Regions from separate parts of the Erwinia sp. PME.40.26/001 genome, predicted to be linked through region 3. Evidence: predicted binding sites of a transcription regulator. Region 3 holds the regulator's gene; each other region holds the start of a gene.
The links. The regulator PhoB, encoded in region 3, activates phosphate uptake and scavenging genes when phosphate is short. The targets are predictions, from matches to a motif close to CTGTCATAAAACTGNCNNAT.
Positions count from the first base shown of each region.

Region 1: a site for PhoB is predicted at 4,673-4,692, ahead of phnC (phosphonate ABC transporter ATP-binding protein). Genes of this name have one in related genera too.
Region 2: a site for PhoB is predicted at 3,081-3,100, ahead of ugpB (sn-glycerol-3-phosphate ABC transporter substrate-binding protein UgpB). Genes of this name have one in related genera too.
Region 4: a site for PhoB is predicted at 1,428-1,447, ahead of glpT (glycerol-3-phosphate transporter). Genes of this name have one in related genera too.

Region 1 is NZ_JBVHNP010000001.1:1,092,183-1,100,209, forward strand. It holds gene ACZ3HG_RS05355 (hypothetical protein) at 1-177, shown strand, start outside; gene ACZ3HG_RS05360 (TetR/AcrR family transcriptional regulator) at 305-943, shown strand; gene phnE (phosphonate ABC transporter, permease protein PhnE) at 983-1,876, opposite strand; gene phnE (phosphonate ABC transporter, permease protein PhnE) at 1,873-2,742, opposite strand; gene phnD (phosphonate ABC transporter substrate-binding protein) at 2,806-3,729, opposite strand; gene phnC (phosphonate ABC transporter ATP-binding protein) at 3,768-4,616, opposite strand; gene phnN (ribose 1,5-bisphosphokinase) at 4,847-5,386, opposite strand; gene phnM (alpha-D-ribose 1-methylphosphonate 5-triphosphate diphosphatase) at 5,386-6,522, opposite strand; gene phnL (phosphonate C-P lyase system protein PhnL) at 6,519-7,223, opposite strand; gene phnK (phosphonate C-P lyase system protein PhnK) at 7,331-8,027, opposite strand, start outside.
Region 2 is NZ_JBVHNP010000003.1:125,740-133,766, forward strand. It holds gene ugpE (sn-glycerol-3-phosphate ABC transporter permease UgpE) at 1-703, opposite strand, end outside; gene ugpA (sn-glycerol-3-phosphate ABC transporter permease UgpA) at 700-1,587, opposite strand; gene ugpB (sn-glycerol-3-phosphate ABC transporter substrate-binding protein UgpB) at 1,678-2,994, opposite strand; gene livF (high-affinity branched-chain amino acid ABC transporter ATP-binding protein LivF) at 3,262-3,975, opposite strand; gene livG (high-affinity branched-chain amino acid ABC transporter ATP-binding protein LivG) at 3,977-4,744, opposite strand; gene ACZ3HG_RS11125 (high-affinity branched-chain amino acid ABC transporter permease LivM) at 4,741-6,015, opposite strand; gene livH (high-affinity branched-chain amino acid ABC transporter permease LivH) at 6,012-6,938, opposite strand; gene ACZ3HG_RS11135 (branched-chain amino acid ABC transporter substrate-binding protein) at 7,026-8,027, opposite strand, start outside.
Region 3 is NZ_JBVHNP010000004.1:318,637-326,663, forward strand. It holds gene brnQ (branched-chain amino acid transport system II carrier protein) at 1-704, opposite strand, end outside; gene ACZ3HG_RS14480 (cobalamin-independent methionine synthase II family protein) at 1,120-2,220, opposite strand; gene ACZ3HG_RS14485 (PstS family phosphate ABC transporter substrate-binding protein) at 2,409-3,332, opposite strand; gene phoR (phosphate regulon sensor histidine kinase PhoR) at 3,352-4,665, opposite strand; gene phoB (phosphate response regulator transcription factor PhoB) at 4,689-5,378, opposite strand; gene ACZ3HG_RS14500 (hypothetical protein) at 5,378-5,578, opposite strand; gene sbcD (exonuclease subunit SbcD) at 5,591-6,811, shown strand; gene ACZ3HG_RS14510 (AAA family ATPase) at 6,811-8,027, shown strand, end outside.
Region 4 is NZ_JBVHNP010000013.1:17,692-25,718, reverse strand. It holds gene glpT (glycerol-3-phosphate transporter) at 1-1,281, opposite strand, end outside; gene ACZ3HG_RS21510 (YehS family protein) at 1,648-2,121, opposite strand; gene metR (HTH-type transcriptional regulator MetR) at 2,252-3,190, opposite strand; gene metE (5-methyltetrahydropteroyltriglutamate--homocysteine S-methyltransferase) at 3,326-5,614, shown strand; gene ACZ3HG_RS21495 (dienelactone hydrolase family protein) at 5,655-6,491, opposite strand; gene udp (uridine phosphorylase) at 6,788-7,549, shown strand; gene rmuC (DNA recombination protein RmuC) at 7,726-8,027, shown strand, end outside.

The DNA of each region.
Region 1 (8,027 bases), on a different contig from region 3:
GCAGGCTACGTGGCAGCCGCTGACATCGCGACACGCGGCATTATCACCTTTGGTGCCACTGCCGAAGCGGTGCTGCGCGGCCGCCCGCTGCCGACAGAAGCCCAGCTGGCGGCGCGCATTAAGCACCATCACGCCAGCGTCACCGACCGCACCCACCCCTGGTTTTCGACCCTGTGATCCCTTAAGCCTTCCGAGCTCCCGGATTCAGCGCAACAGGTGTTCTGTGCCGTGATGTTTGAAAATCCGCGCTTCAGGCGCTACTCTGGCCGCGGTTTTCACTCAGCATTACGGGTATTCAGTCATTATGCCAGCCCCCGCCAGACGCAAAAACGATCCGGAAGGATTAAAAAAACGCATCCTCGCCAGCGCCCTGACCACCTTTGCCGCGTTCGGCCTGCAGGGTGCGCGCATGGAACAGATCGCTGAAGAGGCACAGACCACTAAACGTATGGTGGTCTACCACTTCAGTAATAAAGAGCAGCTGTATATTGAGGTTCTGCACCTGGTGTATCGCGAGATCCGCCAGCACGAGAGCGGACTGAACCTGGCCGATATGTCGCCGACCCAGGCCATCGCGCGGCTGGCCGAGGCCAGCTTCGACTATCACGTGGCTCATCCTGACTTTATGCGGCTGATCTGTAGTGAAAACCTGATGCGCGGGCGCTATATCAGCCAGTCAGAGACAATTAAGGCGCTTAACCAGAGTGCGCTGGACGTGCTGGATGCCGTGCTGATCAGGGGGAAGCAGAGCGGGGAGTTTGATGCCGCCGTCACCACTGTCGACGTCCATCGCCTGATCAGCAGTATCAGCTTTCATAATGTCGCCAATCACTACACCTTTAATGCGCTGTTCGGTGGCAGTGAAACCGGGCAGCAGAGCCTGACGCGTAACCGGAAGCTGGTGGTTGATGCCACCCTACGCTATCTGCGCGCCCCCGGTTAACGTACTGCGCTGACGGGCCCGCCCTGGCCTGCGGGGGGCTTACGGCGGATTCGTTTGCTGGCCAAACAGCGGCACCGGCTGCCCGCTGATGTAGCGCTTACGCAGCTTCGCGGAAATATAATCCATCATCATCACAATCACCACCATGATCAGGGTGATGAACATCACCACATCCCAGTTCCACAGCCGCATATTTTCGGCATAGACCAGCCCGATGCCGCCCGCCCCGACAAAGCCCAGAACCGCAGCGGAACGCGTATTCGATTCAATCTGATACAGGCTGAGGGCGAGGAAGCTGGGGAAAGACTGGGTGAAAATGCCGTAGCGGTGTTTCTGCAGGCTGTTCGCCCCCACCGCATTCAGCCCGCGACCCGGTGAACGCTCCACCGCCTCGTGACCTTCGGCATAGAGTTTACCCAGCAGCCCGATGTCCTGCATGATAATCGCCAGCACCCCGGCCAGCGGCCCCATGCCGACGGCACGGACGAAAATCAGCCCCCAGATCGCCATATCAATGCCGCGCAGGATATCCAGCAGACGGCGCACCACCAGCGCGACAGGCCGCAGCAGCGGTGATGACATCACGTTACGCGCCGCCAGGAACGAGAGCGGCAGTGCCAGCAGCGTCGCGGTGAGTGTCCCGGCGAAGACAATCGCAATGGTGATAAAAATCTGGCTGAAATAGTACGCAAACGGCCAGTTCGCCACGTCATGCCAGACAAACATGCGCATAAAATAGTGTGCCAGCTGGCCCAGGCCAATCGTCAGCTGCTGCCAGCTGATACCGAACTGCGTAAAGAAAAACACGTAATAAAGCACAATCGCCCCGGCAATCAGCCCGGTGCGGCGCAGGTAAGCCCGCTGGATGGCAAACAGCGCCTGATGCTGCTGTTTCATTCCTGCCAGTTTTTCACTGCCGATCAATCCCATCATAGCCGGTTCCCTTCCACCACACGTCGACGCACCCGGCCGGAGACCATATCCAGCAGGGAGACCACCAGAATAATCAGGATCAGCGTCATGCTGACCTGGTCATAGCGGTCGAGTTTAATGTTGGTCATCAGCTCCTGGCCGATGCCCCCTGCCCCCACCAGCCCGAGAATGGTCGACTGACGGAAATTCACCTCGAAGCGCATAAAACCATAGGAGAGAAAGACCGGCTTCACCTGCGGCCACAGGGCAAAGCGCATACGCTGGAGCGACGACGCCCCGCACGATGCCAGCCCGCGCACCGGCCTGTCGGAGGCGCTTTCAATAGCTTCATAAAACAGCTTGGTCAGGCTGCCTACGGTGTGCAGCGCCAGCGCCAGGAAACCGGGGATCACCCCAATGCCAAACGCCATCACGAACATTACCGCCCACGCCAGTTCGGGCATGGTGCGCAGAAAAGCCACGGCGGTGCGGATAGCGAAACTGACGCCGCGCGGTGTCTGCGTGTTGCTGGCGGCAAAAAAGGCCAGCACGCCGGCAATCATCACCGACACCAGCGTGGCGGCCAGCGCCAGCTGCAGCGTTTCCCAGATCAGCGGCAGCTGGATATGCAGGCGATAGCCCCAGTAGGCAAACGAACCTTCCGTATGGCTGTCGGCAAACAGCTGAGAAACGTGCAGGACCGGCACGGTTTCGGCCAGATAATCAAAGAAGTTCGGCAGCGACACCCAGATGGTGTGCAGATTAAATTCAGCCAGATGGCCGGAGGCGAGATACAGCACCAGCAGCGTCAGTGACCACAGCAGCGTATCGCGCTTTTGCCTGCCGCGAACCTGCTGGTAATAGCGTTCAAAATCGGGATGTGTCATGCGGATACCGGCGTCAAGGGCCGTCAGACGACGGCCCTGATCAGTGGAGAAATAAGCAGAGGATTAACGGGCTTTGGTCAGCGCACGTTTCATATCAATAATCGCCTGATAGTCGGCGACGGTGGCCGGGCCGATATGCTGCGCACCGCCAACGGCTTTAACAAAGCAGCTGTGGTGTTCGGTATCCAGCTTTTTGATGGCGGTGATCAGCTTCGCCTTGAAATCAGCCGGCAGTTTGTTGCTGACCAGTATCGGCCCGTTCGGGATCAGCGGTGACTGCCAGATAATACGAATTTTCTTCATCAGGTCCGGGTTACCGGCGCGGATCATGCGGGTGAACGCGCCGCTGGTGTAACCGGTGTTGTAATCCCCGATCATCGAAGCCCAGGTCACGGCCCCGTCAAACTGGCCGTTCAGCACGCCCAACACATCCTGCTCGTGGCCACCAGAGAAGGTGACGCTGGAGAAGTGGCCGTTATATTTATCGTCCACCGTGCCGCCGAACTCTTTCTTAAAGCTTTCATTGGGGATCAGGAAGCCGGAAGTGGAATCCGGATCCGCCATACCGAAGGATTTGCCTTTCAGGTCAGCCAGCGTTTTGTACGGGCTGTCGGCTTTGACCACCACCACCGAGTGGTAGCCGCGTGATTTATCCGCGTCATCCACGACGATGCCGACCACGTCGACCGCCTTAGGATCGTTAATGTACACCGAGGCATAAGACGAGGGTGACATACTCAGCACCATGTCGACCTTGCCGCCAATCAACCCCTGGATCACGCCTGAGTAGTCAGACGAGTTACGCAGTTTGGTATCCACGTTCAGCTCTTTGTCGAAGAAGTCTTTCACGCACTGGTTATCACCAATCTGCTGCGTGGCATTCTGACCGCCGAGGATACCTAAGTTCAGTTCTTTTGGTGCATCGGCGGCGTTAACGCTGGCTACCATGACGCTACTGATTACCGCTGCGAGAATGATTTTTTTCATTGCTGAGTTCCGTATCCCATAAAAGTAGTATTGCCCGGTCAGGCCTGGAGGTCTTCGTTACGTTGAGAAATGTCGTCGCCGTAAAGCACGTGCAGCAGATCGTCCGTCAGCTCCGAGGGGTGCCCGTCGAACACAATACGCCCCTTAGCGATGCCGATGGCGCGCGTGCAGTACTCTTTCACCAGCTCCACCGAGTGCAGGTTGACCATCACGCTGATCCCGTTGTGGCTCACCTGGCGCAGCACATCCATAATGCGTCGGGTGTTTTTCGGGTCGAGGGAGGCCACCGGCTCATCGGCCAGTAAAATTTTCGGGTTCTGCATCAGCGCACGGCAGATAGCCACCCGCTGCATCTGCCCGCCGGAGAGATTTTCCGCACGCTGTAACGCCTGGGGCAGCATATTCAGCCACTCCAGCAGGCCAATGGCGCGGGCGCGGTCTGCGTCGGGGAAGATTTTAAAGAAAGATTTCAGGGTCGATGTCTGGCTCAGGCGGCCCAGCAGAACATTGGTCAGCACATCCAGCCGCGGTACCAGGCAGAAGTCCTGGAAGATCATGCCGCATTCGCTGCGCCACTGGCGCATCTGCCGGGTATTCAGCTCAACGATGTTCTGCTGCTGCCCATTTTCATGGAAGTTGAGGATCTCGCCTTCGCTGGCCGGGATGGTGCCATTGAGCACGTGCAAAAGGGTCGATTTGCCTGCGCCGCTGCGGCCAATGACCGCCACCAGTTCCCCGCCATGCAGGTCAAAATTAATATCCTGCAGGACGCGCGTCTGCGTGCCGTAAGATTTGCCTAAGCCCTTAACCGCCAGCACTTTCGCGCGCAGAGCAGCCTGTGGCACCGTCTGCTGCTCGGAAGCAATCTTTAATAATGCCTGTGCCATATGTCTACCGTCGTCAGGTTGCGCGTGATTCGCTGTGGCCCTATTAAGTACGCCAGCGATGAAACTTTAATGACAGGGGGGTGATGGAAAAATGACAGGAGCCTTTTGGCTCCCGGGAGCAGGGGAAAATCGGGGGTGGGAATATCATCCGTACTGAGAATGGTTGCAGATGCCATGAGGGCTGGCGGGTGAAACGACTGTCACCGGGAACATTTTTTGCCTTACACGCCCTACCGATCAGGCTGCGCCAGCAGCGCCGAAAAGCGCTGTAATGTCTCGCCCAGCGGCCCGTCATTATTCAGCGTGATGCACCCTGCCGGGCCCGGCTCCGCTGCGCGTTTCAGCCGCTGGCTGATGGCCGCCTCATCCTCGCGCCCGCGCTGGCGCAGGCGGCTGGCCAGCACCTCAGGCGATACCTGCAAACAGACAGCCAGCAGCTGTTCACCGTAGCGCTGGCGGGCCGCGGGCAGATGCAGCCGCGAACCGTTGACCACGACGTCCAGCCCGGCCGCCAGCCAGCGGTCGATTTCAATGCCGAGCGCATAGGAGTACTGATGCGCCTGCCAGTCGAGAGCAAACAGGCCATGCGCACGCCGCCGTCGGAACTCCTGCTCGCTGAGGGCAACGTGATTCTCGCCCCCGGCGCTGGCGCTGCGGGTAATATAGCGATGCGCGACAATGACCCGCTCCGGTGCGCACTCGCGCAGGGCCAGCAGCAGGCTGTCTTTACCGGAGCCCGAAGGCCCCATCAGCCAGATCAACCGCCCCATCAGAACACCGGCCTGCCCTGCGCCCAGACGCGGGCAACATGCACCTGTTCCCGGTGCTGGCGCACCAGCACCAGATCGGCACGTTTGCCCTCACCGATCGTGCCGCGATCGTCAAGGCCGATGGCGCGGGCGGGATTACGCGTGACCAGCGCCACGGCCTGAGGGAGGGTCATGTTGTTGCTTTCATCACGGGCCAGACGGAATGCCGCATCCAGCAGGCTGGCCGGATAGTAGTCAGAGGAGAGGATATCCAGCAGATCGATCTGCGCCAGCGCGCTGGCCGCCACGTTGCCGGAGTGCGAGCCGCCGCGCACAATATTCGGCGCACCCATCAGCACCTGCAGGCCCAGCTCGCGCGAAGCGCGTGCGGCCTCTTCGGTGGTCGGGAACTCTGCGATCACACTACCGACCCCTTTCGACTCCACGACGTGCTCATACGTCGCATCATCGTGGCTGGCCAGTGGGATATGATACTGACGGCACCAGGCGGATATGGCCTCGCGGTTCGGGGCTGACCAGCGTGCGGCCAGCCGCAGCTGATCGGCCTCATAGGCATCGAGCTGAACGTCGCTGAGCTGATACTTGCCGCCAAAATAGGTGCGCCATGCCGCCAGCGACACGTACTGACGCTGGCCCGGAGAGTGATCCATCAGCGACACCAGCGACAGCGCCGGATTGCACATCAGCTGTTCAAACAGCGGCAGCGTGGAATCATTTGGCAGCTCACAGCGCAGGTGAAGGCGATGTTCCGCGCGGTTCAGGCCGTGCTTCTGGCTGTGGCGGATCGCATCGATCATCTTGTTCAGATTCTCCATGCGGTGGCCGCCGTCGCGCACGTCGCCGACGCCGATGGCGTCCAGCACCGTGGTAATGCCGCTGGCAACAATCAGCGCATCATGGCTGCTCATGGCAGAGTGCGCAGGCCAGTCCACCTTCGGGCGCGGGGTGAAGAATTTATCCAGATTGTCAGTATGCAGCTCGACCATGCCGGGCATCAGCCAGCCGCCCTCGCCGTCCATCGCTGCCGGAAGCTGGCTTTGTGTGTCAGAGAAGGCGCGGATCACGCCGTTTTCACAGGCCAGTGACCCCGCCACCACTTCATTTTCCAGGATCAGTTTGACGTTATTGATGATCATTCGGCGTGCTCCAGGGCAACAGGTTGCATCACATGCAGACGGTCAGCGATGCGATCGCGCACCGCGTTATCATGAAAAATGCCGACAATGGCCGCGCCGCGCTGCCGCGCCTCTTCAATCAGCGCCACCACCGCAGCGCTGTTGGCAGTATCGAGTGAGGCCGTTGGCTCATCCAGCAACAGGATCGGTGAGTCGGCAATAAACCCCCGGGCGATATTAACGCGCTGCTGCTCACCGCCGGAGAAGGTTGAGGGTGCCAGCGCCCACAGTCGCGGCGGCACGTTAAGACGCGAAAGCAGGGATTTTGCCCGCGCTTCGCTCTCGTCACGGGCCACGCCGCGCTCCAGCAGCGGCTGCATCACCACCTCAAGGGTGGAAATCCGTGGGATCACCCGCAGGAACTGGCTGACCCAGCCGATCGTCTCGCGGCGGATAGCGAGGATCTGCCGCGCCGGGGCACTCACCAGATCGACCCACTCCTGCTGATGCGCCACCCAGATATGCCCGCTGTCCGGCAGATAGTTGGCATACAGCGACCGCAGCAGCGTGGACTTACCGCTGCCCGAATGACCGTGCAGCACCACACACTCTCCCGCCGCCACCTGCAACGAGGCGTTACGCAGTACCGGCAGCTCTGCGCCGTGCTGATTGTGCATCACAAAGGTTTTTGACAGATTTTCGACGCGCAGTTTCAGATTCATTTTCATTCCCTGCAAAAAGGTTAATCCCCCAACGGGACGACCACAAAAAGGTCACCTCGTCTCCGTCGTGGCCGACCCGCTTTTCCGGTCGGCCAGCAACGCCGGATTCAGACAATCGATGACACCAGCAGCTGGGTGTACGGATGGTGCGGGTCGTCCAGCACCCGGTCGGTGAGTCCGCTCTCGACCACCCTGCCCTCTTTCATTACCAGCAGCCGGTGGGCCAGCAGGCGGGCGACGCCGAGATCGTGGGTGACAATCACCACCGCCAGATTCAGGTCGCGCACCAGGCTGCGCAGCAGGTCCAGCAGGCGTGCCTGTACCGACACGTCCAGCCCGCCGGTGGGCTCATCCATAAACACCAGCGTGGGGTGGGTCACCAGATTGCGAGCAATTTGCAGCCGCTGCTGCATACCGCCCGAAAAAGTGCCCGGCAGGTCGTCAATGCGCGACAGCGGGATCTCCACGTCCTGCAGCCACTGGCCAGCGGTTTCGCGGATCTGCCCGTAATGCCGCTGGCCGACCGCCATCAGCCGCTCACCGATGTTGCCCCCGGCAGACACCTGCGCCCGCAGGCCGTCCATTGGATACTGATGCACCACACCCCACTCGGTGCGCAGCAGGCGGCGGCGGTCGCTTTCGCTGAGGGCATAAAGGTCCTGCCCCTGATAGATAATCTCGCCGTGCTGCGGGGCCAGGCGGGCAGAGATCGACTTCAGCAGCGTGGTTTTACCGGAGCCGGACTCGCCGACAATGCCCAGCACCTCGCCGGGATACAGCTCGAAAGAGACATCGCTGAACCCT
Region 2 (8,027 bases), on a different contig from region 3:
GGATGCCCGCGACAGCCGTGCCCAGTTTGCTGTCGCTGACAATCAGCAGCGGCCACATGTACTGGTTCCAGCCATAGATAAAGGTGATCACGAACAGCGCCGCCAGATTGGTTTTTGACAGCGGCAGCACGATGTCCCAGAAGAAGCGCATCGGGCTGGCACCATCAATACGCGCCGCCTCCATCAGTTCATCCGGCAACGTCATAAAGAACTGGCGAAACAGGAACGTCGCCGTTGCAGACGCCATCAGCGGCAGGGTTAAGCCACTGTAGCTGTCGAGCATATTGAGGTCGGCAATCACATCCACCGTCGGAAAAATACGCACTTCAACCGGCAGCATCAGCGTGATAAAGATCATCCAGAAGAACAGGTTGCGCAGGGGGAAGCGGAACCACACCAGCGCAAATGCTGACAGCATGGAAACGGTGATTTTGCCGGTGGTGATCGCCAGCGCCATAAACAGGCTGTTCATCAGCAACGTGCTGAAAGGCGCACTGTTTTGTCCGACACCGTGGGTCCAGATGCTGGCAATATTTTCCCACAGATGGGTACCGGGGATCAGCGGCATCGGCACCTGAAACACCTGCTCCGTACTAAGGGTAGCGGCAATAAACGCCACATACAGCGGGAACAGCACGGTGAGGATACCGAGGCCCAGCAGGGTATGGCTGAAAATATCCAGCCCGCGTCGGTTTTCGATCATTGGTAGCGCACCTTTTTCTCGACATAGCGGAACTGGATCACCGTCAGAATAATCACCAGCACCATCAGTACCACGGACTGCGCCGATGACGAGGAGAGATCCAGACCGGCAAAGCCTTCGCGGTAAATTTTATAAATCAGCGTGGTGGTGGCCTGCACCGGCCCGCCGCCCGTAGCGGCATCGATCACCGGGAAGGTATCAAAGAAGGCATACACCAGGTTAACCACCACCAGGAAGAACCCGACGGGGGCGATCAGCGGCAGCGACAGGCTGAAGAAACGTCGCACCGGCCCTGCCCCGTCAATGGCTGCAGCTTCGACCAGAGATTTGGGGATCGACTGCAAAGCGGCAAAGAAGAACAGGAAGTTGTAGCTCATCTGTTGCCAGATGGACGCCAGCACCACCAGAAACATCGCCTGGCCGCTGTTTTGCGCGTGGTTCCAGCTGTACCCCATCAGCCCCAGGAAATGGGTGATCAAACCGAGGCCCGGACTGAACAGAAACATCCACAGCACCGCCGCCACCGCCGGAGCCACCGCATAAGGCAGCAGCATCAGCGTCTGGTAAAAGCGTTTGAGGCGCAGCACATAGTCGACCATCGCGGCAAACAGCAGGGAGACCACCAGCCCAATCACGGTAACCAGGCTACTGAAGACGATGGTGGTCCAGAACGAGTCCAGGTAATAAGCATCGCTGAACAGGCGGGTAAAATTTTCCAAGCCAACAAAGGTGCTGGAAATGCCAAACGGATCGACATTCTGTACCGAGTACCACAGCGCTTCCCCGGCGGGCCAGAGGAAAAAAACGATGGTGATGATCAGCTGAGGCAGTACCAGCAGGTAGGGCAGCGCTTTCGCGCGAAAGACGGGACGGGGTTGGGACATAGCGGTTTATCTCGTGCGAAAAACGTTGCAGGGGCCAGCCGTTGTTCTGGCCGGCCCTGGCGGGCGGGTCAATGACCCGCCCGACACATCCTATCGGGTTTGCTGTTCAAAACGGCGCAGCAGCAGATTGCCACGCTCAACGGCGCTGTCCAGAGCCGCCTGCGGGGTTTTCTTACCGGTCCAGACGCTTTCCAGCTCCTCATCCACTACGGTACGGATTTGAGGCATATTGCCCAGGCGCATCCCTTTGGTGAACGGCAGTGGATCTTTATTCAGCATCTGACGGGTGGCAATGTCAGCGCCGGGGTTCTTGTCGTAGAAGCCCTGCTGTTTGGTCAGCTCATACGCGGCGGTGGTAATCGGCAGATAGCCGGTTTTCTGGTGCCATTCCGCGGCAATTTCTGGTTTGGCCAGGAACTGCATGAATTTAGCCACGCCTTTATAAGTGTCGGCATCTTTGTTCTTCATGACCCACAGGCTGGCACCGCCGATAATAGCGTTCTGAGGGGCATTCGGCACGGTGGCATCGTACGGCATCATACCAACACCGTAGTTAAATTTGGCATGGCTGCGGATATCGGCCAGTGAGCCGGAAGACGCGGTGGTGATGCCGCAGTCGCCGTTATAAAACTTGGCGGTGGACTCGTCTTTACGACCAAAGTAGGTGAAATCACCCTTCTTATTCATCTCTTCCAGCAGGGCAATATGGCGCACCTGCACCGGCTTATTGAATTCCAGCACCGCATCAGTGCCGTCGAAGCCGTTGTTTTTCGTGGCGACCGGCAGACCGTGCCAGGCGCTGAAGTTTTCAATCTGGATCCAGCCCTGCCAGCCGCTGGCGTAACCGCAGGTCATGCCTGCTTTACGCAGGGCTGCAGAGTATTTCGCCAGATCCTGCCAGGTTTTTGGCGGCTGCTCAGGGTCAAGACCGGCTTTTTTGAAAGCGTCTTTGTTGTAGTACAGCACCGGGGTGGAGCTGTTGAACGGCTGGGAGATCAGTTGACCGTTGGCGTCACTGTAGTAGCCTGCCACTGCCGGAACAAACTGCTTAGGATCCATCGGGATCCCCGCGTTTTTAAACACTTCGTTGACCGGGACAATCGCCTTCGAGGACATCATGGTCGCCGTACCCACTTCGTACACCTGTAAAATCGCGGGTGCTTTACCCGAGCGGATCGCCGCAATACCGGCAGACATGCTCTGCTCGTAGTTACCTTTATAGGTCGGGACGATTTTATAGTCAGGGTTTTCAGCATTAAAGCGGGTGGCCAGCGAGTTAACTTCCTCGCCCAGCGCGCCTTCCATTGAGTGCCAGAACGGGATCTCAGTGGCGGCCAGTGCGCTGGCGCTGAAGGTCAGACCCAGTACCACGCTAATTGCGGTGTGACGAAATGCGAATGATGACATGTCGGTTTCCTGTACCCGGTATTGTAAAGCGCGATATCGCGCATTCTGTTATTCGGGAGGTAACATGACACGCGAAAATGACAGAAAAATAACGGGTTTATGACAGAAGGGTGACAGCAAGGTGACGGCGGAGGGAGGTGAGTTCGTGGCAGGCGTTGATACAGGTGTGGCTAAAAAATAACCAGAGTGAAGGGCCAGCCAGAAAAAGGGGCGGCCCGGGTCAGGTTGTTGCAGGGGCGGCCCCTCTTTTGCGGGCCGCCCACACGATTAACCGCCTAAATACGCGCTGCGTACCGCTTCATTGGCTAACAGCGCGGCACCGGTATCCTCCAGCACCACATGACCGTTTTCGAGCACGTAGCCCCGGTCGGCCAGCTTCAGCGCCTGGTTGGCATTCTGCTCGACGAGGAAAATCGTCATGCCTTCCTTACGCAGCTGCTCAATGGTGTCGAAGATCTGCTGGATAATGATCGGTGCCAGCCCCAGCGACGGCTCGTCCAGCAGCAGCAGGCGCGGCTGGCTCATCAGCGCACGACCAATGGCCAGCATCTGCTGCTCACCGCCCGACATCGTGCCTGCACGCTGCACCCGGCGCTCATAGAGGCGCGGGAACAGCTCGTAGACACGTTTGATACGCTGCTGGTACTGCTGGCGTTCGGCAAAGAAGCCGCCCATCGCCAGGTTCTCATCCACCGTCATACGTGAGAAGACGCGGCGGCCTTCCGGCACAATCGCTATCGCCTCGCGCATAATGCGTGCCGTCTGCCAGTCGGTGATGTCTTTACCGTCGAAGGTAATCGATCCCTCCGTGGCGCGCGGCTCTCCGCACAGGGTGCCGAGAATGGTGGTTTTACCCGCGCCGTTTGCCCCGATCAGGGTCACAATTTCCCCCTGATTGATATGCAGACTGACGTTGTGCAGCGCCTGGATTTTGCCGTAGTGCGTGCTGATATTATTCAGGGAAAGCATTGCCTGACTCATATTATGCTTCTCCCAGGTAAGCGCGGATCACGTCCGGGTTGTTACGGATCTCGTCCGGCGTGCCGTTAGCCAGCGGCGTTCCCTGGTTAACCACGTAAATACGATCGGAAATACCCATGACCAGTTTCATATCATGTTCAATCAGCAGGACCGAGACGTTGTGCTGGTTGCGCAGTTCGGCAATCAGTTCATCCAGCTCGTGCGTTTCTTTCGGGTTCAGGCCCGCCGCCGGTTCATCCAGCATCAGGATCTCCGGCCGCGTCACCATACAGCGGGCGATCTCCAGGCGGCGTTGCTGACCGTAGGCGAGGTTTCCGGCCTGACGGTTGGCCAGCGCCAGCAGTCCAACGCGATCCAACCAGGTGGCGGCCCTGTCCAGCGCTTCGCTTTCTGCCTTACGGAAGGCCGGGGTTTTTAACAGGCCAGAAAACACGCCGCTTTTCAGGTGCTGATGCTGGGCGACCAGCAGATTTTCAATGACCGTCATTTCACGGAACAGGCGCACGTGCTGAAAGGTTCGCACAATGCCCATGCGGGCAATTTTCTGGCCCGGCAGCCCCGCCAGCTGCTTATCACCCAGCTGAATGGAGCCGCCAGTCGGGCGATAGAACCCCGTCAGGCAATTAAACACCGTGGTCTTTCCGGCCCCGTTGGGGCCGATAAGCGAAACAATTTCCTGCGGGCGCAGTTCCAGTTCCACGTTGTTGACGGCCAGCAGGCCGCCAAAACGCATCATCAGGCCATTGACGGCTAACAGAGGCTGAGTCATGCCTGCTCTCCTTTTTCCGCACTTTTTAACTTCAGATGCGGGCGTTTCATCGGCAGCAGACCCTGCGGACGCCAGATCATCATCAACACCATAAGACCGCCGAGCACCAGCATGCTGTATTCGTTAAGATCGCGCATCAGCTCGCGCGACACCACCAGCAGGATAGCCGCGAGGATAACCGCGAACTGCGATCCCATCCCGCCCAGCACGACGATCGCCAGCACAAAGGCTGATTCGGCAAAGGTGAAGGATTCCGGGCTGACAAAGCCCTGGCGTGCAGCGAACAGGCAACCGGCGAAACCGGCGAAGGCGGCACTGATGGTAAACGCCGTCAGCTTGATGCGCGTCGGGCTGAGTCCCAGCGAACGGCAGGCAATCTCATCCTCACGCAGCGCTTCCCACGCACGGCCCAGCGGCATCCGCAACAGCCGGTTAATCACAAACAGCGTGATCACCACCAGCAGCAGCGCCACCAGATACAGGAAGATAATACGGTCGCTGGGATCGTACTTGAGTCCAAAGAAGTTATGGAAGGTATCCCAGCCGCCATCGCGTGCGCTGCGGTTAAATTCCAGACCAAAGAGTGAAGGTTTCGGGATCTGGCTGATACCGTTTGGCCCACCGGTGATCTCGGTGTTATTAAGCAGCAGGATACGCACGATCTCACCGAAGCCGAGGGTCACAATCGCCAGGTAGTCACCGCGCAGGCGCAGCACCGGGAAACCCAGCAGCAGACCAAACGCGGCCGCCACCATGCCGGCCAGCGGCAGGCTCTGCCAGAAACCGAGGCCGTAGTAGTGATTCAGCAGGGCAAAGGTGTAAGCGCCGATGGCATAAAAACCGCCGTAGCCGAGTACCAGTAGGCCGGACAGGCCGACCACCACGTTCAGGCCCAGGCCCAGCATCACGTAGATCAAGGTCAGGGTGGCGATATCCACCGTGCCACGGGATACCAGAAACGGCCAAACCGCCGCCGCCACAATCAGCGCCAGCAGGAACAGTTTCTGTTTCGGTGTCGAGCCGTCAATCCCTGGCAGAACCAGCGACGGGCCGGAGACTTTTTTCAGGCTGCTCTGCACCAGCGGGCGCAGCAGCTGGAACAGAAATACCACGCCGCATCCCAGTGCAATCCAGTTCCAGCGCACCTCACCGGCGTTATTCACCACCAGTTTTGTGCCGTCAAGATCCAGACGCATCCCCATAAAGAATGCGGCCAGGATCAGCAGCATCAGCGACGAGATCACCGCATTCAGCAGGTTGAGCTTTTTCATACTTTCTCAACCTCCGGGCGACCGAGAATACCGGTAGGCATCACCAGCAGCACCACAATCAGCAGGGCAAATGACACCACATCTTTGTATTCCGTGCTGAGATAGGCAGAGGTCAGGGCCTCGGCAATCCCGAGAATCAAACCGCCGATCATCGCGCCTGGAATACTGCCAATCCCCCCCAGCACCGCGGCGGTAAAGGCTTTCATTCCGGCCATAAAGCCAATATAAGGGCTGATCACGCCGTAGAACTGGCCGAGCAGCACACCGGCCACCGCCGCCATCGCCGCACCGATTACAAAGGTCAGGGAGATCACCCGGTCAGTGTTAATGCCCAACAGGCTGGCCATCTTTAAATCTTCCGCACAGGCACGACAGGCACGGCCCATACGTGAATAGCGGATGAATATCGTCAGCGCCAGCATGGCAAGGAAGGTCACGCCCCAGATCACCATCTGCATGGTGGAAATGGTGGCGGCGAAGCCATTGCTTTCACCCAGCGTCCACTGCCCGGTCACCAGGCTTGGCAGCGCAAGGTCGCGCGAGCCCTGGGTCAGGCTGACGTAGTTTTGCAGGAAAATTGACATCCCGATCGCGGAGATCAGGGCAATCAGACGTTTGGAAGAGCGTACCGGCCTGTAGGCCACGCGCTCAATGCTCCAGCCGTAGCAGGAAGCGATTACCACAGCGACCACAAAGCCGCTGCCGATCAACAGCCAGCTGGCATCAATCCCCATCATCATCAGCGCAGCAATCACGATAAACGAGACATAGCTGCCGATCATATACACTTCGCCGTGGGCGAAGTTAATCATACCGATAATGCCGTAGACCATGGTGTAACCAATGGCGATCAGCGCATAGGTGCTGCCCAACGTCACACCGTTGAACATTTGCTGCAGAAAATAGAGAAACTGCTCGGACATACCTGAATACCTTACGAATACACCCACACTGAAAACATCAACGCCTGGCAAAGATCACCAGGCGTTAATGTCCAAAACTCGCCTGGTTTATTTAACAGCAGTGGAAGAACCGTCTGCGTGCCATTTAAATACGCCAAACTCGAAGCCTTTCAGATCGCCCTTCTGATCCCAGCTCAGGTCGCCCATCACGGTTGGCACTGCTGCGCCTTCCTTCAGGTTTTTCACAATCTCTTCCGGCTCTGCACTTTTGCTGCGCTCCATACCGGTAGCCAGTGACTGCAGGGCGGCGTAGGTGGTCCAGACAAACGGGCCGGTCGCATCTTCTTTTTTGGCTTTCAGCGCATCAACGATGGCTTTGTTGGCTGGAACCTGGTCATAGCGTTTTGGCAGGGTAACCAGCATCCCTTCGGAGGCGGCACCGGCGATATTAGATAGAGAAGCGTTACCCACGCCTTCCGGCCCCATAAACTGGGTCTTCAGACCGGCTGCCCGCGCCTGACGCAGGATCTGACCCATTTCCGGGTGATACCCGCCAAAATAGACGAAGTCGACGTTATCTTTCTTCAGACGCGCTACCAGCGTGGAGAAGTCTTTATCGCCGGCGGTGACGCCTTCAAACAGCACAACGTTGCCGCCGCTTTTTTTCAGGCTTTCCTGAACGGAGCGTGCCAGACCTTCGCCGTACTGCTGCTTGTCATGAACCACGGCAATACGCTGCGGTTTCACTTCATTAAGGATATATTTTGCCGCCGTTGGGCCCTGGTCAGAGTCCAGGCCGGTGGTGCGCATAATCAGCTTGTAGCCGCGAGACGTCAGATCGGGTGCGGTAGCAGCCGGGGTGATCATCAGCACGCCTTCATCTTCATAGATATCTGAAGCGGGCTGGGTTGAAGAGGAGCACAGGTGGCCGATGACATAACGGATGCCGTCATTAATCACTTTGTTGGCAACGGCGACGGCCTGTTTCGGATCGCAGACATCGTCATATTTCACCGCGACCAGTTTGTCGCCGTTGACGCCGCCTTTAGCATTGATATCAGCAATCGCCTGCTGCGCGCCGGTCCACTGCATGTCGCCATACTGCGCCAC
Region 3 (8,027 bases):
GCAATCAGTCCGGCAATCACGGTGTAGCGGGTCAGCAATCTGGCATCACCGATGCCGCGCGAACGGGCAGCGTTAACAATGACGATCCCAAACACCAGCGCGCCAAGCGTATCCATCGTCAGATAACCGTTTACAAAGCCACTGGAGAAGGCTGCACGCTGATAGTCAACGGTAGCCGGAACCAGACCGCCTGCCGGCCACAGCAGAGCCGCGACGCCCAGTACGGTCAGAGCTAAGATCTTCAGTGGTGCCAGGACGTGGCCGACCGTATCGAGCAGTTTGCCGGGATACAGGGAAATGCCAATCACCAGCGCGAAGTAGACCACGCTGTAGATCATCAGCGGCAGTGCGCCATCGCCCGTCAGAGGGGCAATTCCTACCTCAAACGATACGGTGGCCGTGCGCGGTGTCGCAAACAGCGGCCCGACGGCCAGGTAACACACCGTCGCCAGTACCACGCCAGCGGCTCTGCCGATCGGTGAGCTAAGGGCATCAATACCGCCGCCCACGCGCGCCAGGGCAATCACCGTGATCACCGGCAGACCGACGGCGGTGATCAAAAAGCCAAGCGCGGCGATCCAGACGTGTTCGCCGGACTGGATCCCTACCATAGGAGGGAAGATGATGTTTCCGGCACCGACAAACAGGGCAAACGTCATAAAGCCCAGTGCCAGAATATCTTTGGAAGTTAAACGATGTGTCATAAGAAATCGTGTTGCCCGTGATGGTGTGAAAAGTCGTGTTATCAGGTCTCTTTGTAAGACCTGTGTCCCTGTTTGCTCTAAAAACGCGGTCTGACAGAACCTATGCAGTGGAAACCACTTCCAATGGCATTATCAACAGCGAATGTGAGCTGATTATTTTCTGTATACAGGGTGATGACGAAAAAACGGGGGTAAGTAGAACGTTTATAGCGGCGAAAGGCAATACGGGATCGAAAAAGCAGGATGATATAGCGCAAAAAACTGCATAACCAGTGCATATCTTTAGTTATCAGAATAAATGCGTTACATGATTTGTATCATTTTTGTCCGGCGGGAGGGTGAATTCGGCAATAAGCACCCTGTTGATGCACAAAGGGCGCGGAAACCCGCGCCCCGTACACAGAATGACGCTGGCTCACCAGACGCGGCTGGCGACATCCACCACCAGACGGACCTTGGCCCACTGCTGCTCTTCGGTCAGGCTGTTGCCCTCTTCGGTGGAGGCAAAACCACACTGTGGGCTGAGGCAGATCTGATCCAGACTGACAAACTGTGCGGCTTCATGGAGACGTTTTTCCACGGTTTCCGCCGCTTCCAGATCACCGGTTTTGGTTGTTATCAGTCCCAGTACCACCTGCTGTTTGCCTGGCTTGATAAAGCGCAGGGGCTCGAAGCCACCTGAACGCTCGTTATCGTATTCCAGGAAGAAGGCATCTATGTTTACCCCACCAAACAAAATTTCTGCCACGGGTTCATAGCCCCCTTCGGAAATCCAGGTAGAACGGAAGTTACCGCGACAAACGTGCAGGCCAATCACCAGGTCGTCCGGCTTACCTTCAAGGGCCTTATTCAGCACACGAGCATAGGTGCGGGCCAGCACCTGTGGATCGTCACCGCGCTCCCGGATCTGCTGCTGCTGATCGGCTGAACACAGGTAGGCCCAGACTGTATCGTCCAGCTGCAGATAGCGGCACCCTGCCTCATAAAAGGCGCTTATCGCATCGCGATAGGTCTGCGCCAGATCGTCAAAATAGACATCAAGATCCGGGTAGACATCAGCATCTATGACTTTACGCCCACCGCGAAAGTGCAGCACGCTGGGGCTGGGAATGGTCATTTTGGCGACGGCGTCACCGCTGATGCTTTGCAGGAAGCGGAAATCATCCAGCATCGGATGGTCGCTGAAGCCAAGCTTACCGGTCACTTTCACACCGCGCGCTTTGGTCTGTACGCCGTTAAACTGAATGCCCTGTTCAGCCTCATAGCGCTCCACCCCGTCCAGTCCGTCAAAGAAGTCGAAGTGCCACCAGGCGCGGCGGAACTCACCGTCTGTCACCACCTGCAGGCCGCTTTCACGCTGGCGTGCCACGACCTGACGGATCGCATCATCTTCCACCCGACGCAGCGCTGCGGCATCGATCTCACCGGCTTCAAACTGCTTACGGGCCTGCTTAATTTCAGCGGGACGAAGGTAGCTGCCCACCACTTCGGCACGGTATGGGGTGAAAGTAGTCATGATGAAAGCCTCCTGGCCTGTACGTGGCGCATAGTTTAGTGACGAAATAGTTACCGTAGGTTATCCATAGACTTCTGGACGTCTACATGGCTGTCACTAAGAGTGTCATGAGAATCTTTCAGGGGCAAACGAGGAAATTTCACCGTACATGAATAAAATTCAACTTTGCCTGGTGTGGCCGCTTGCTGTCACGGCGCTAACATCGCGCGGGCACGCTGCCTCTGCTGCTCCGACAGCGGCAGATAACCCGCCTGGCTGACCAGCGCCTGCCCCTGCGGCGAGAGCGCTAAACGCAGGAATGCAGCGGTGAGGGGCTCCAGCGGTTTATCCGGGGCTTTATTGACGTAAATATAGAGGGGACGGGCATAGGGATAGCGTCCGCTGCGGATATTGTCGATGCTGGGCGCAATCCAGTCGTTGCCCTCGCGCGCCACTGGCACGGTTTTTACCCCACTGATATGAAACCCGGCGCTGGCATAGCCAATGCCGTTCAGCGTTCCTGCTACCGCCTGTACCACGGCTGCCGATCCGGGATACTCCCCAACATCGTTGCGAAAATCGCCGTTACACAGCGCCTGCTGTTTGAAAAACCCCCAGGTGCCGGAGGCCGAATTACGACCAAAGCGCTGCAGGCCCCGTGTCGCCCAGCCGGGCTGAGTGAGCTGTAAATCCCCCCAGGTTCGGGGCACCGACAGGCCGCCACAGCGGCGGGTAACGGAAAAAATGGCATCCAGCTGCTGTGCACTCAGTCCGGTAAGTGGGTTGTCCTGATTGACCACCACCACCAGCGCATCCATCGCCACCGGAACGGCCAGCGGAGGATAGCCGTAGCTGTCCTCAAACAGCTGGCGCTCGGTGGCCTGCATCGGTCGGCTCATCGCCCCAAGCTGGGCGGCCCCGGCTGCCAGCGCGGTCGGGGCCGTTGATGACCCCGCCGCCTGGATCTGTACGTTCACCCCGGGGTACTGCCGGTTGAAACTGTCCCCCCACAGCGCCATCAGGTTACCCAGCGTGTCAGAGCCAACGCTGGTCAGATTACCTGCCAGCATTCCCTCTTTCGCCGTCGCCGGTGACATCACCAGCACCAGCGCCAGCGCGATTAACGTTTTCATTGCATGGGTTCCGTAAGACTTAACGCTGCGCATTCTCAGCCAGTTCGGCACTGACAATCAACCTTGGTGGTAGTTGAAAGCTGAAACAGGTTTCGCTGCCGGGCTTGCTGGTGATATCCAGCCGCGTGTTGTGGTGGCTGAGCGCGTGTTTCACAATCGCCAGCCCCAGTCCGCTGCCGCCGGTCTGCCGCGATCGCGCTTTATCCACCCGGTAGAAGCGCTCCGTCAGCCGCGGCAGGTGTTCCGGCGCGATGCCCGGCCCGTTATCTTTCACCTTAAACTGCGCCCCCTGCGGGCTGCGCAACCAGCTGACGTCAATGCGCGTCCCGTCCGGCGTGTGGTTCACGGCATTGTAGACCAGATTAGAGATCGCACTACGAAGCTGCTCATCATTGCCAAAGACCCGCAGATGCGGGTCAGTGTGAAAATGAATATCGTGGCGGCCATTACTGAGGGTTTCCGCTTCGCGCTGTAGCACGCGGAGCATCATCGGCACATCCACTTTTTCCTGCAGATCCAGCGCCGGTGCCGCTTCGATACGGGACAGGGTAAGCAGCTGTTTCACCAGGCTGTCCATGCGTTTGGTTTGCTCCTGCATGGTATGCAACGCCTTATCACGCAGACTCCCCTCCAGCACGGAGTCATTCATCATCTCCAGATAGCCCTGCAGGACGGTTAATGGCGTGCGTAGCTCATGGCTGACATTGGCAAAAAAGTTGCGGCGTGCGCCCTCCAGCTGGTGCATCTGGGTCACATCACGCGCCACCAGCAGCCACTGCCCTTCGCTGTAGGGCATTACGCGGAACTCAAGATGACGATGGCTGTTAAGCACCAGCGTCAGCGGGCGGGAAAAATCACGCTGGCGCAGGTAGCGGGTAAATTCAGGATAGCGCAGCAAATTCAGGATGTTCTGACCGTTATCTTCCGGCCAGCGCAGCCCCAGCATCTGCTGCGCCAGACCGTTGCACCAGAAAATGGTGCCCTCTTCGGTGGTCAGCACCACCGCATCGGGCAGCGATTCCGCGCCACTGCGAAAACGTTTAATCAGATGGCCGAGCTCACGGCGACGGCGACGGTTGCGCGCCTGCATTTGATACAGACCGTAGAACAGCGGTTCCCAACTGCCGCGGCCGCTGGGTGGCGTCATGCTGCGGTCAACCCACAGCCAGTGAGAGAGTCGAAGTAAGTTGTTGAAATGAAAACCCAGCACGCACAGCACTGAGACTAACAGCAGCCAGGGCAGCCCGCCCACCAGCAGCCCGAGGATCAGTGCGGGCAGGCTGGCGAGCAACAGCTCAAGCAATAATCTCTTCCAGGAGAGGCGTTCCAACACGGTTCAGACTCCAGCGCGAACAATCAATAGCGTGCAGAGAAACGATAACCTGTTCCGCGAACCGTCTGCACCATACGATCGTGCCCGGTCAGCTCCAGCGCTTTACGCAAACGGCGAATATGAACGTCGACGGTACGATCTTCGACGTAAACGTTAGTTCCCCAGACGTGGTTTAGCAACTGCTCACGGCTGTAGACACGTTCCGGGTGGGTCATAAAGAAGTGCAGTAATTTATATTCAGTCGGCCCCATTTCCAGCGGCTGTGTGTCGGACATTACGCGATGCGAGGACGGGTCAAGACTCAGCCCCTGCATCTCAATAACCTCTTCCACCGCCATCGGAGAGATACGGCGCATCACGGCCTTGATGCGTGCCACCAACTCTTTCGGTGAAAAAGGCTTGGTGATGTAATCATCCGCGCCCACTTCCAGGCCACGCACGCGATCCTCTTCCTCACCGCGCGCCGTCAGCATCATCACCGGAATATCCCGGGTCATGGCTTCACGCTTCAGGTGCTTAATAAACTGGATGCCTGAACCGCCCGGTAACATCCAGTCCAGCAGGATGAGATCCGGCCACGGCTCAATCAGCAAGTTGACTGCGCTGTCATAGTCCTCGGCTTCGATCGGTTGATAATCGTTTTGTTCCAGAACGAAACACAACATCTCACGGATTGGGGCTTCATCTTCCACCACCAGAATACGCTTGGCCATTATTGCTCCTGCTGCTGTGACAGGTTGTCACGGGGATATGCGGCGCCATTATGCGTCAGTTTTATGACACTTTTATGAAAAAAGCACCCCCTGAAAGCATTGATGGAATTAAATAAAATCCCCTGCACAGCAATAATCTGCCTGTCGTGGATAATTCGGCAGGCAGGACGGGTATACTTCCCGCCATCCATTTCCGCCATGAAAGGACCCCCATGCGCATCATTCATACTGCCGACTGGCATCTTGGCCAGTTTTTCTATACCAAAAGCCGGGCGGCCGAGCACCAGGCCTTTCTTGACTGGCTGCTGGAAAAAGCAGAAGCGCAGCAGGCCGACGCCATTATCGTCGCCGGGGATATTTTTGATACCGGCTCGCCGCCGAGCTATGCACGCGAGCTGTATAACCGCTTTGTGGTCAGGCTGCAGCAAACCGGCTGTCAGCTGGTGGTGCTGGGTGGCAACCACGATTCAGTGGCGATGCTGAACGAATCGCGCGAACTGCTGGCCTGCCTGAATACCCGGGTGATCGCTGCAGCCAGTGACGATGTCAGCCAGCAGGTCCTGCTGCTGAACCGCCGCGATGGCCAGCCCGGCGCACTGCTCTGTGCCATCCCCTTTTTACGTCCGCGCGATATTCTGCGCAGTCAGGGCGGCCAGTCAGGGCGGGAGAAGCAGCAAAGCCTGCTTGAGGCCATTACCGATCATTATCAACGCTGCTGGCAGGAGGCACTGACGCAGCGTGAGGCGCTGGGACTGACGCTGCCGATTATCGCTACCGGCCATCTGACCACTCTGGGGGTGACCAAAAGCGACGCGGTGCGCGATATTTACATCGGTACGCTGGACGCCTTCCCCGCCGACTGTTTTCCCCCGGCAGACTACATTGCCCTCGGTCATATTCACCGCGCCCAGCGTATTGCCAACAGCGAACACATTCGTTACAGCGGTTCGCCCATTCCGCTCAGTTTTGATGAATTGGGTAAAGCCAAAAGCGTGTTTCAGGTCGACTTTGACGCGGGCCGTTTCGTTGCCGCTGAGGCGCTGCCGATCCCATCCTTCCAGCCGATGCAGATGATTAAAGGATCGCTGGAGCAGATCGAACAGCAGCTGGCGGCGCTGACGCCCGATCCGCAGGGCAGAACTGTCTGGCTGGATATTGAGATCGTCACTGACTCTTATCTCAGCGAGTTACAGCGCCGTATTCATGAGCTGACCGCACCGCTGCCGGTGGAGGTGGTGCTGTTGCGCCGCAGCCGCGAACAGCGGGAGCAGGTTATCGCCCGGCAAAATAATGAAACCCTCAGCGAATTGAGTGTTGAGGAAGTGTTTTCCCGCCGCCTGGCCCAGGAGACCGACGAACCGGAACGACAGGCGCGGGCCCGTGCGCTGTTTGCCCAAACGCTGGAAGCAGTGCGCCATGAGGAGCAGCCCTGATGAAGATCCTGACCCTACGCTTTAAGAACCTCAACTCGCTGAAAGGCGAATGGAAGATTGATTTTACCGCTGAGCCGTTTGCCAGCAACGGGCTGTTTGCCATCACCGGCCCGACCGGCGCGGGAAAAACCACGCTGCTGGATGCCATCTGCCTCGCGCTGTATCACGAAACCCCACGTCTGAAGAGCATCACCCAGTCACAAAATGACCTGATGACGCGTGACACTGCAGAATGTCTGGCGGAGGTGGAGTTTGAGGTTAAAGGCGTGGCGTGGCGTGCATTCTGGAGTCAGAACCGCGCACGCGGTGCCGCTGATGGCAATTTGCAGGCCCCGCGCGTGGAGCTGGCGCGCTGCGATGACAATAAGATTGTGGCCGACAAGGTCAAAGACAAGCTGGAGACGATCGCCGCTCTGACCGGGCTGGACTTTGAACGCTTTACGAAATCCATGATGCTGTCGCAGGGCCAGTTTGCCGCATTTCTTAATGCCGATGCCAATAAACGCGCTGAACTGCTGGAGGAGCTAACCGGTACCGAAATTTACGGAAGACTCTCTTCGGCGGTGTTTGAACGACACAAACAGGCGAAGGTGTTACTGGATACCCTGAGAGCGCAGTCAGGCGGCATGGAGTTATTGAGCGAAGCGCAGCAGGTCAGCCTGAATACGCAGCTGGCACAAAGCATTGCGGAGGAGCAGGCACTCACTTCGCAGCAGCAGACCCGGCAGCAAAAAGTGCACGAATTGCAACAGCTTGAGCAGCTACAGCGGGACCGGCAGCTGCTGAAAGCCCGCGTACAGCAGCTGGATGAACAGCGACAACAGGCACAGACCGCACTGACGGCGGCAGCGCAGCAGCAGCAGCAGGCTTTGCTGGCGCAGGAGCAGCATCAGACGCTGCACCTGCAGCAGGACACCCTGATAGCAGAACACATACTGCCGCTCGATCTGCAGCTGAGCGCTCTGCGGGAGCAGGTTCAGCAGCAGGTCCGTGAGCAGAATGAGCACCAGCAGGCGTTCGCCTCACGCCAGCAGGAAAGCGTGCAGAACCTTCAGCTGCAGACGGAAAAACAGTTGCAGCAGCGGCAGCTTAACGACTGGCGCAGCGCCCATGCGCAGTATGAACGTTACGGAGAGTCTCTGCCGCTGTGGCGGGAACGTTTCCGTCAGCAGCAAGAGAGTGAGCAGTCACTCACATCTTTGCGACAGCAGGTAGC
Region 4 (8,027 bases), on a different contig from region 3:
TGCCAGCACACAGCCGCCGATCATGATGATAAAGCCGCCGTCCCAGCCAAAGTAATCGACGGTGTAACCGACGATAGCGCTGGCGGCAACGGAGCCCCCGAGGTAGCCAAACAGACCGGTGAAGCCAGCGGCGGTACCCGCTGCTTTTTTCGGTGCCAGCTCAAGGGCATGCAGGCCAATCAGCATTACCGGACCATAGATCAGGAAGCCAATCACCATCATGCAGGCCATATCCACGCCAGGATTGCCTGCCGGGTTCATCCAGTACACCACAGTGGCGATGGTCACCAGTACCATAAAGAATACGCCGGTGGCACCACGGTTACCTTTGAAGACCTTATCGGACATCCAGCCACACAGCAGCGTGCCGGGAATACCTGCGTATTCGTAGAAGAAGTAAGCCCACGAGGATTTATCCAGCGTGAAGTGTTTCACTTCTTTCAGGTAGGTCGGTGACCAGTCAAGAATGCCGTAGCGCAGCAGATAAACAAACACGTTGGCCAGGGCGATATACCACAGCAGCTTGTTCGGCAGAATGTACTGCATAAAGATCTGCTTTGCGGTCAGCTCGTTTTCATGTTTCTCATCGTAGTCAGGCGGGTAATCATTTTTATACTCTTCGATCGGTGGCAGGCCACAGGACTGCGGCGTATCACGCATCAGCGCAAAGGCAATAATCGCAATGAGAATGGCCCCGAAGGCAGGCATATACAGCGCCGCTTTCCAGTCGTTAAACCAGGCCATACCCAGCAGGAACAGCAGCGGCGGGATGCCGCCACCGACGTTATGCGCACAGTTCCAGACGGAAACGATGCCGCCGCGTTCTTTCTGTGACCACCAGTGCACCATAGTACGACCGCACGGTGGCCAGCCCATTCCCTGGAACCATCCGCAGAGGAATAACAGAACAAACATCACCATAATGCTGGATGTGGCCCAGGGGACGAAGCCCATAAACAGCATCACGGCAGCGGCCAGGATCAGACCGGCAGGCAGGAAAACGCGTGGGTTGGAGCGATCAGACACCGAACCCATGATGAATTTTGAAAAACCGTAGGCGATAGAGATACCGGACAGCGCAAAGCCCAGATCACCGCGTGAGAAGCCCTGTTCAACCAGGTAGGGCATTGCCAGGGTGAAGTTTTTACGCACCAGATAATAGGCAGCATAACCGAAGAATATCCCCAGAAAGATCTGCCAACGTAGCTTGCGATATAACGGATCAACGCGGCTGTCATCAACGCGGGGCTGATGTGCAGCGGGTTTGAAAAAACTTAACATTTTGGCCTCCCATGGCTCGAAAGTCTGTTATCCGGCTTCGAATGCGCAGATAAAGGAAACATTAACCCGAGTCATCAGGGGTAAATGTTCTATTTCGCGCATAGCGTAGTCGTTATCAGAAAAGCTGACTGTGAAGAAAGGCGCAAATGTTACAGTTTTATGACGGAATGGCTATATCTACATCACAAAATGGTGATTTATTTTCACCATGAAACTATAAAGTGTGATTATAGTCACAAAAGTAATTCCGCACAGTGAGTGTGGCTTTCGTTTGATGAGTGAAAATGTTCTAAAAGGAAGGTGGCGGGTTCGCTGATGAGCGCAAAGATTAACGCCATCAGGTGACGTTAATCTGTCATGAAGAACTTAGACTTTTTTGGCCGGGCGGATTTTCATGGTCAGGCCCTTAAGGAAATTACGCAGGATCTGGTCGCCACACTCACGATAATTTTTATGCCCGGGTTTACGGAAGATCGCACCAATCTCGGACTGTCCAACCGCAAAGTCTGCACTTTTCAGCAGTTCCAGAATATCAGTGGTTTTCAGGTCAAAGGCCACACGCAGCTTCTTCATCAGAATATTGTTGGTCATTTTACGTTCAATTGAAGGCGCGGGGGCATCTTCGCTTTTCCCGCGACGCTCAAAAATAAGGCCATTGAGAAAATAACCCATGATGACATCGGGGCAGGGGCGGAAGCCGGCTTCATCCTCTTTTTTCAGGAAGCTGTGTACTTCGGCTTCGGTCACTTCGCTCTCTGCCAGCGCCAGAATGCTTACCACTTTAGCATCGCTTAAATTCAGCATGTAACGCACGCTGCGCAGGACATCGTTATTGGTCATAGGGTCTCTCTGTAGTGAAACAATTGCAGTGCGCGCAGTATAACCCGTCATACCTCAGGCTGCATCTGCGATAGCGGGTGGGTCTGACCTGAGCCCTCCTCTCCGCCAGCGCTGCGCTGACGCCGAAAACCTACGGATGGCTGACGGAAGGGTGTGGAATGCCAGGGCGCGAAGCATCGCGCACCCGTGGCAGATGATCGCAGGCGTGCTGGCGGGCAGAACGAATAAAGGCCTCCACGACCGGCTGGCGCTGTTCACCGTCGCGTACTGCAGCGTACAGGCGGCTCCAGAGCCCTTCCCCCAGCGCCTTGGTGACCACCAGTCCCTGATGCTCGAAACTCTCCACTACCCAGTGTGGCAGCGCGGCAATCCCCATCTGCGCTGAAACCATCTGGATCAGCAGCAGCGTATTATCCACGCTTTTCAGCGTCGGGCTGACGCCGGCGGGCTGCAGAAAATGCCGCCAGATATCCAGGCGCTGTCGCTGTACCGGATAGATCAGCAACACTTCCCGGGCCAGGTCCTCGGGGGAAATATGGTCTTTCTGCGCCAGAGGGTGGTCAGGTGCCAGCACCAGGCGTACCTCAAAATCAAACATCGGCGCATAGAACAACCCGCTGCGCGGCAAAATATCCGATGTCAGTACCACATCGAGTTCCCCCTGCTGAAGGGCAGGTTGCGGGTCGAACGTCACCCCCGATTTGAAATCCATCACTACCTGCGGCCAACTCTGGCGGAAATTGTTCAGCGCGGGGGTCAGCCACTGAATGCAGCTATGGCATTCGATCGCGATACGCAGCGTGGTCTGGTGAGGTTCATGGCAGGCCTGCAGCGCCTGCTGGATTTGGGGCAACACCTGCTCCGCCAGCTGCAACAGTATGTCGCCCTGGGGGGTAAAACGCAGAGGCTGGCTTTTACGCACAAACAGCCGGAAACCCAGACGCTGCTCCAGGTCACTGAACTGATGAGATAACGCTGACTGCGTTTGATGCAGCTGAGCCGCTGCTGCGGCAAGCGAACCCGTTGTTCGCAGGGCCTGCAACGTCCGCAGGTGTTTAAGTTCGATCATGAGAGTCCTTCACATCGACGGTGAATATTTTGCGCTTGTGGATAATACAGTACCTGCACAATATAGCGGTGTAAACATCTGGATGGCTAAATGCACTGACTGGTGCAGCATAGGTTAACTAACGAGGCACAACTGATGACGATTCTTAACCATACTCTCGGCTTCCCCCGCGTTGGTCTGCGTCGCGAACTGAAAAAAGCGCAGGAAAGCTACTGGGCAGGCAACAGCTCGCGGGAAGCGCTGCTGGCCACCGGCCGCGAACTGCGTGCCCGCCACTGGCAACAGCAGAAAGACGCCGGCGTTAACCTGCTGCCAGTGGGCGATTTTGCCTGGTACGATCATGTTCTGACCACCAGCCTGCTGCTGGGTAACGTTCCGTCGCGTCATCAGAATAAAGATGGCTCAGTTGACCTTGATACGCTATTCCGGATCGGGCGTGGCCGTGCGCCGACCGGTGAACCGGCGGCAGCGGCAGAAATGACCAAATGGTTTAACACGAACTATCACTATATGGTTCCGGAGTTTGTTCAGGGCCAGCAGTTCAGACTGACCTGGGCCCAGCTGCTGGAGGAAGTGGATGAAGCACTGGCGTTGGGACATAACGTGAAACCCGTTTTGCTTGGTCCGGTGACCTATCTGTGGCTGGGCAAGGTGAAAGGGGACGCTTTTGACCGCCTGAGCCTGCTGAACGATATTCTGCCGGTCTACCAGCAGGTGCTGGCCGAACTGGCTAAACGGGGTATTGAATGGGTGCAGATCGACGAGCCTGCCCTGGCGCTGGAGCTGCCCCCTGAGTGGCTGGCGGCCTTTAAACCTGCTTACACTGCCCTGCAGGGGGAGACGCGACTGCTGCTGACCACCTACTTTGACAGCATCGGTCAGAACCTCGACACCATTACCGCGCTGCCGGTACAGGGCCTGCACGTTGACCTGGTTCACGGCAAAGACGACATCACGGTACTGAACCGTACGGTGCCGGCAGACTGGGTACTCTCCGTTGGTGTGATTAACGGCCGTAATGTCTGGCGTGCCGACCTGAGCCGCTGGTTTGAGCGCCTGCAGCCGCTGGTGGCCACGCGCAAACAGCTGTGGATCGGATCGTCCTGTTCACTGCTGCACAGCCCCATTGACCTCAGCGTCGAAACCCGTCTCGATGATGAAGTGAAAAGCTGGTTCGCGTTTGCCCTGCAAAAGTGTGCCGAGCTGTCGCTGTTAAGCAACGCCCTGAATCATAATGATCCTGGCTCCCTGGAAGCCTGGAGCGCGCCGATCCGTGCCCGCCAGCACTCCTCCCGTGTACACAATGCGGCAGTGGGTCAGCGCCTGGCCGCTATTACGGCCCGAGACAGCCAGCGTAACAGCCCCTATCCGGTACGTGCGCATGCCCAGCGCCAGCGTTTTCAGCTGCCAGCCTGGCCCACCACCACTATCGGTTCTTTCCCACAAACCACTGAAATTCGCGGCCTGCGGCTTGATTTTAAACAGGGAAGACTGGACGGCAGCCACTATCGTACCGGCATCGCCAGCCACATCAGACAGGCGATTGCAGAGCAGGAGCGACTGGGGCTGGACGTGCTGGTTCACGGAGAGGCAGAGCGTAACGATATGGTGGAGTATTTTGGTGAAAACCTCGACGGGTTCATCTTCACCCAGAATGGCTGGGTGCAAAGCTACGGTTCACGCTGTGTGAAACCGCCGGTGATTATCGGTGACGTCAGCCGTCCTGACGCGATCACCGTTGAGTGGGCGAAATACGCACAGTCCCTGACTGATAAACCGGTGAAAGGCATGCTGACCGGTCCGGTCACCATTCTGTGCTGGTCGTTCCCACGCGAAGATGTGTCCCGGGAAACCATTGCTAAACAGATTGCGCTGGCGCTGCGTGATGAAGTGGTAGATCTTGAAAACGCCGGCATTGGTATTATTCAGATCGATGAACCGGCCCTGCGCGAAGGGTTACCGCTGCACCGTTCCGACTGGTCTGCCTATCTGGCATGGGCGGTAGACGCCTTCCGCCTCAACGCCGCCGTGGCGAAGGATGACACCCAGATCCACACCCATATGTGTTACTGCGAGTTCAATGACATCATGGAGTCCATTGCCGCCCTGGATGCGGATGTGATCACCATCGAAACCTCACGTTCGGATATGGAACTGCTGGAGTCGTTTGAGGAGTTTGAGTATCCGAATGACATCGGCCCCGGGGTGTACGACATTCACTCGCCGAACGTGCCTGATGTGGCGTGGATGGAAGCACTACTACGCAAGGCCGCACAGCGCATTCCGCCTGAGCGACTGTGGGTGAACCCGGACTGCGGCCTGAAAACCCGCGGCTGGACTGAAACCCGTCAGGCACTGGCCAACATGGTCAAAGCGGCGCACAACCTGCGTAATGCACAGAGCGCATCATTCCCGGTGTTGTGATGGTGGTTATCAACGAGGGGCGCATGGCGCCCCTGTTTTTTTACGCTTTAGGCGCAACGCCATGCTGCTTAAACCAGGCCAGCATACGCTGCCAGCCGTCCTGAGCGGATTCGGCATGGTAGCTCGGGCGATAGTCGGCATTAAAGGCATGGCCGGCATCAGGATAAACGATAATTTCCGCCGTGGCATTGGCCGCCCGCAGTGCCTGGCGCATGGTTTCCACGCTCTCCTGCGGAATGCTGTCGTCTTTGCCGCCGTACAGGCCCAGCACCGGGGAGTTAAGATCCACCGCGATATCGACTGGCTGTTTCTGCTGTTTCATGGTTTTTTCACCCACCAGTTTGCCGTACCAGGCTACCGCCGCTTTAAGCTGGGGATTGTGTGCGGCGTACAGCCAGGTAATTCGTCCCCCCCAGCAAAAGCCGGTAGCGGCCATATTGCGCATATCACCGCCATGACGGGATGCCCAGTTGGCAACATGGTCAAGATCGGCCAGCACCTGAGTATCCGGAACCTGACTCACCAGTTCACTGAACAAGGTCGGAATATCGTTATAGTCCGCCGGGTCGCCCTGGCGAAAATAGAGTTCAGGCGCTACCGCAAGGTAACCTTCAGCCGCCAGACGACGGCAGATATCGCGGATATGTTCGTGAACCCCAAAGATCTCCTGAATCACCAGCACCACCGGCAGCAGCCCTTCGGCATGACGCGGTTTTGCATGGAAGGCAGGCATGTTCTCACCCTGGGTCGGAATTGACGTCTCACCCGAAAGAATATCCGCGCTGTCCGTGGTAATCGTAGTGGCGGCAGTGGGAAGCGTGGCTGGCGCGAAGCCGTTATTGTTCTGTTCTTGCGTCGTGTTATCGTCGGTTTTCATTATCCTCTCCATGCGTGCACAAATACGATCGGCATTAAGGGTTTAACTATAGCCCGAAATGCGCCGGGGTCAGACATCACCTCTGGTATCTCTTATCATCAGATCACCCCAAACGACAGGGTCAGGCGTGTGAAAGCGGTCAGGCTGGGTTGTATGATGTGATGGGTGTCACTATTTATAATGTAATCAATGTAATTTTCATTTGTATTGTCGACGCTTATCACATAAAAGTGCGACGGATTTCCTTACAGTAGTCTTAAGTTCATTCTTCCCTCTTCCCGTGACAGGAGTTTCAAATGGCACAGTCTGACGTTTTCCATCTTGGCTTAACTAAAGCCGACCTTCAGGGCGCCACGCTGGCCATCGTGCCGGGTGACCCGGAGCGCGTGAAGAAAATTGCCGCCCTGATGGACAATCCTGTCCACCTGGCCTCACACCGTGAATTCACTACCTGGCGTGCTGAACTGTCTGGCACGCCAGTGATCGTCTGTTCCACCGGCATCGGCGGCCCGTCGACCTCCATTGCGGTGGAGGAACTGGCGCAGTTGGGTGTGCGGACCTTCCTGCGCGTCGGGACCACCGGTGCGATCCAGCCGGGTATTAATGTCGGTGACGTGCTGGTGACCACCGGTTCCGTTCGCCTCGACGGGGCCAGCCTGCACTTTGCTCCACTGGAATTCCCGGCCGTCGCCGACTTTACCTGCACCACGGCGCTGGTGGAGGCCGCGAAAGCGGCGGGTGCCACCACCCATATTGGTATCACCGCCTCGTCGGATACCTTCTATCCGGGCCAGGAACGCTACGACACCTTCTCCGGACGCGTAGTGAGCCGCTTCCAGAACTCAATGAAAGAGTGGCAGCAGATGGGCGTACTGAACTACGAGATGGAGTCTGCAACGCTGCTGACCATGTGCGCCAGCCAGGGCCTGCGCGCCGGGATGGTGGCCGGGGTGATTGTGAACCGCACCCAGCAGGAAATCCCTGATGCGGAAACCATGAAACGTACCGAAAGCGATGCCGTTAAAATCGTCGTCGAGGCCGCACGTCGCCTGATCTGATAGCTTATGCTTTGGCCGTGCTGTGGCACGGCCTTTACTCTCCCGTTTTCCTGCCTCTGAATTCAGATCCCTCTCGATAATTCTGCGTTTACAGACCAGACCGCTGCTTTTTATCTGGACATTCATACAGTGCGCCTCTATTTTTCCCCTGTCAGGGTTTCAGCAGGAGAAGTAAGGTGGATGTATCAATCATTTATGGCGCGGGGATTGGCCTGGTCGGGTTACTGGCTGGCTGGCTGATAGCCGGGATCCGCAGCCAGCAACAGCTGGCGAAGGCCGAAACGGAACGTCGTCTACAGCAGCAGGCAGCTGAACAGGCTCAGTCCGGACTTCAGCGCCAGCAGCAGTTACTGGATGCTCACCTCCACACGCAGAAACAGAATGAACAGGAGCTGCGTCAGCTGCACGGTTCGCTGGCGGCCGCCGGTGAGAAGCTGCATCAGCTCGATCACTGGCGTGGGGAAGCAGAGCAATTGAC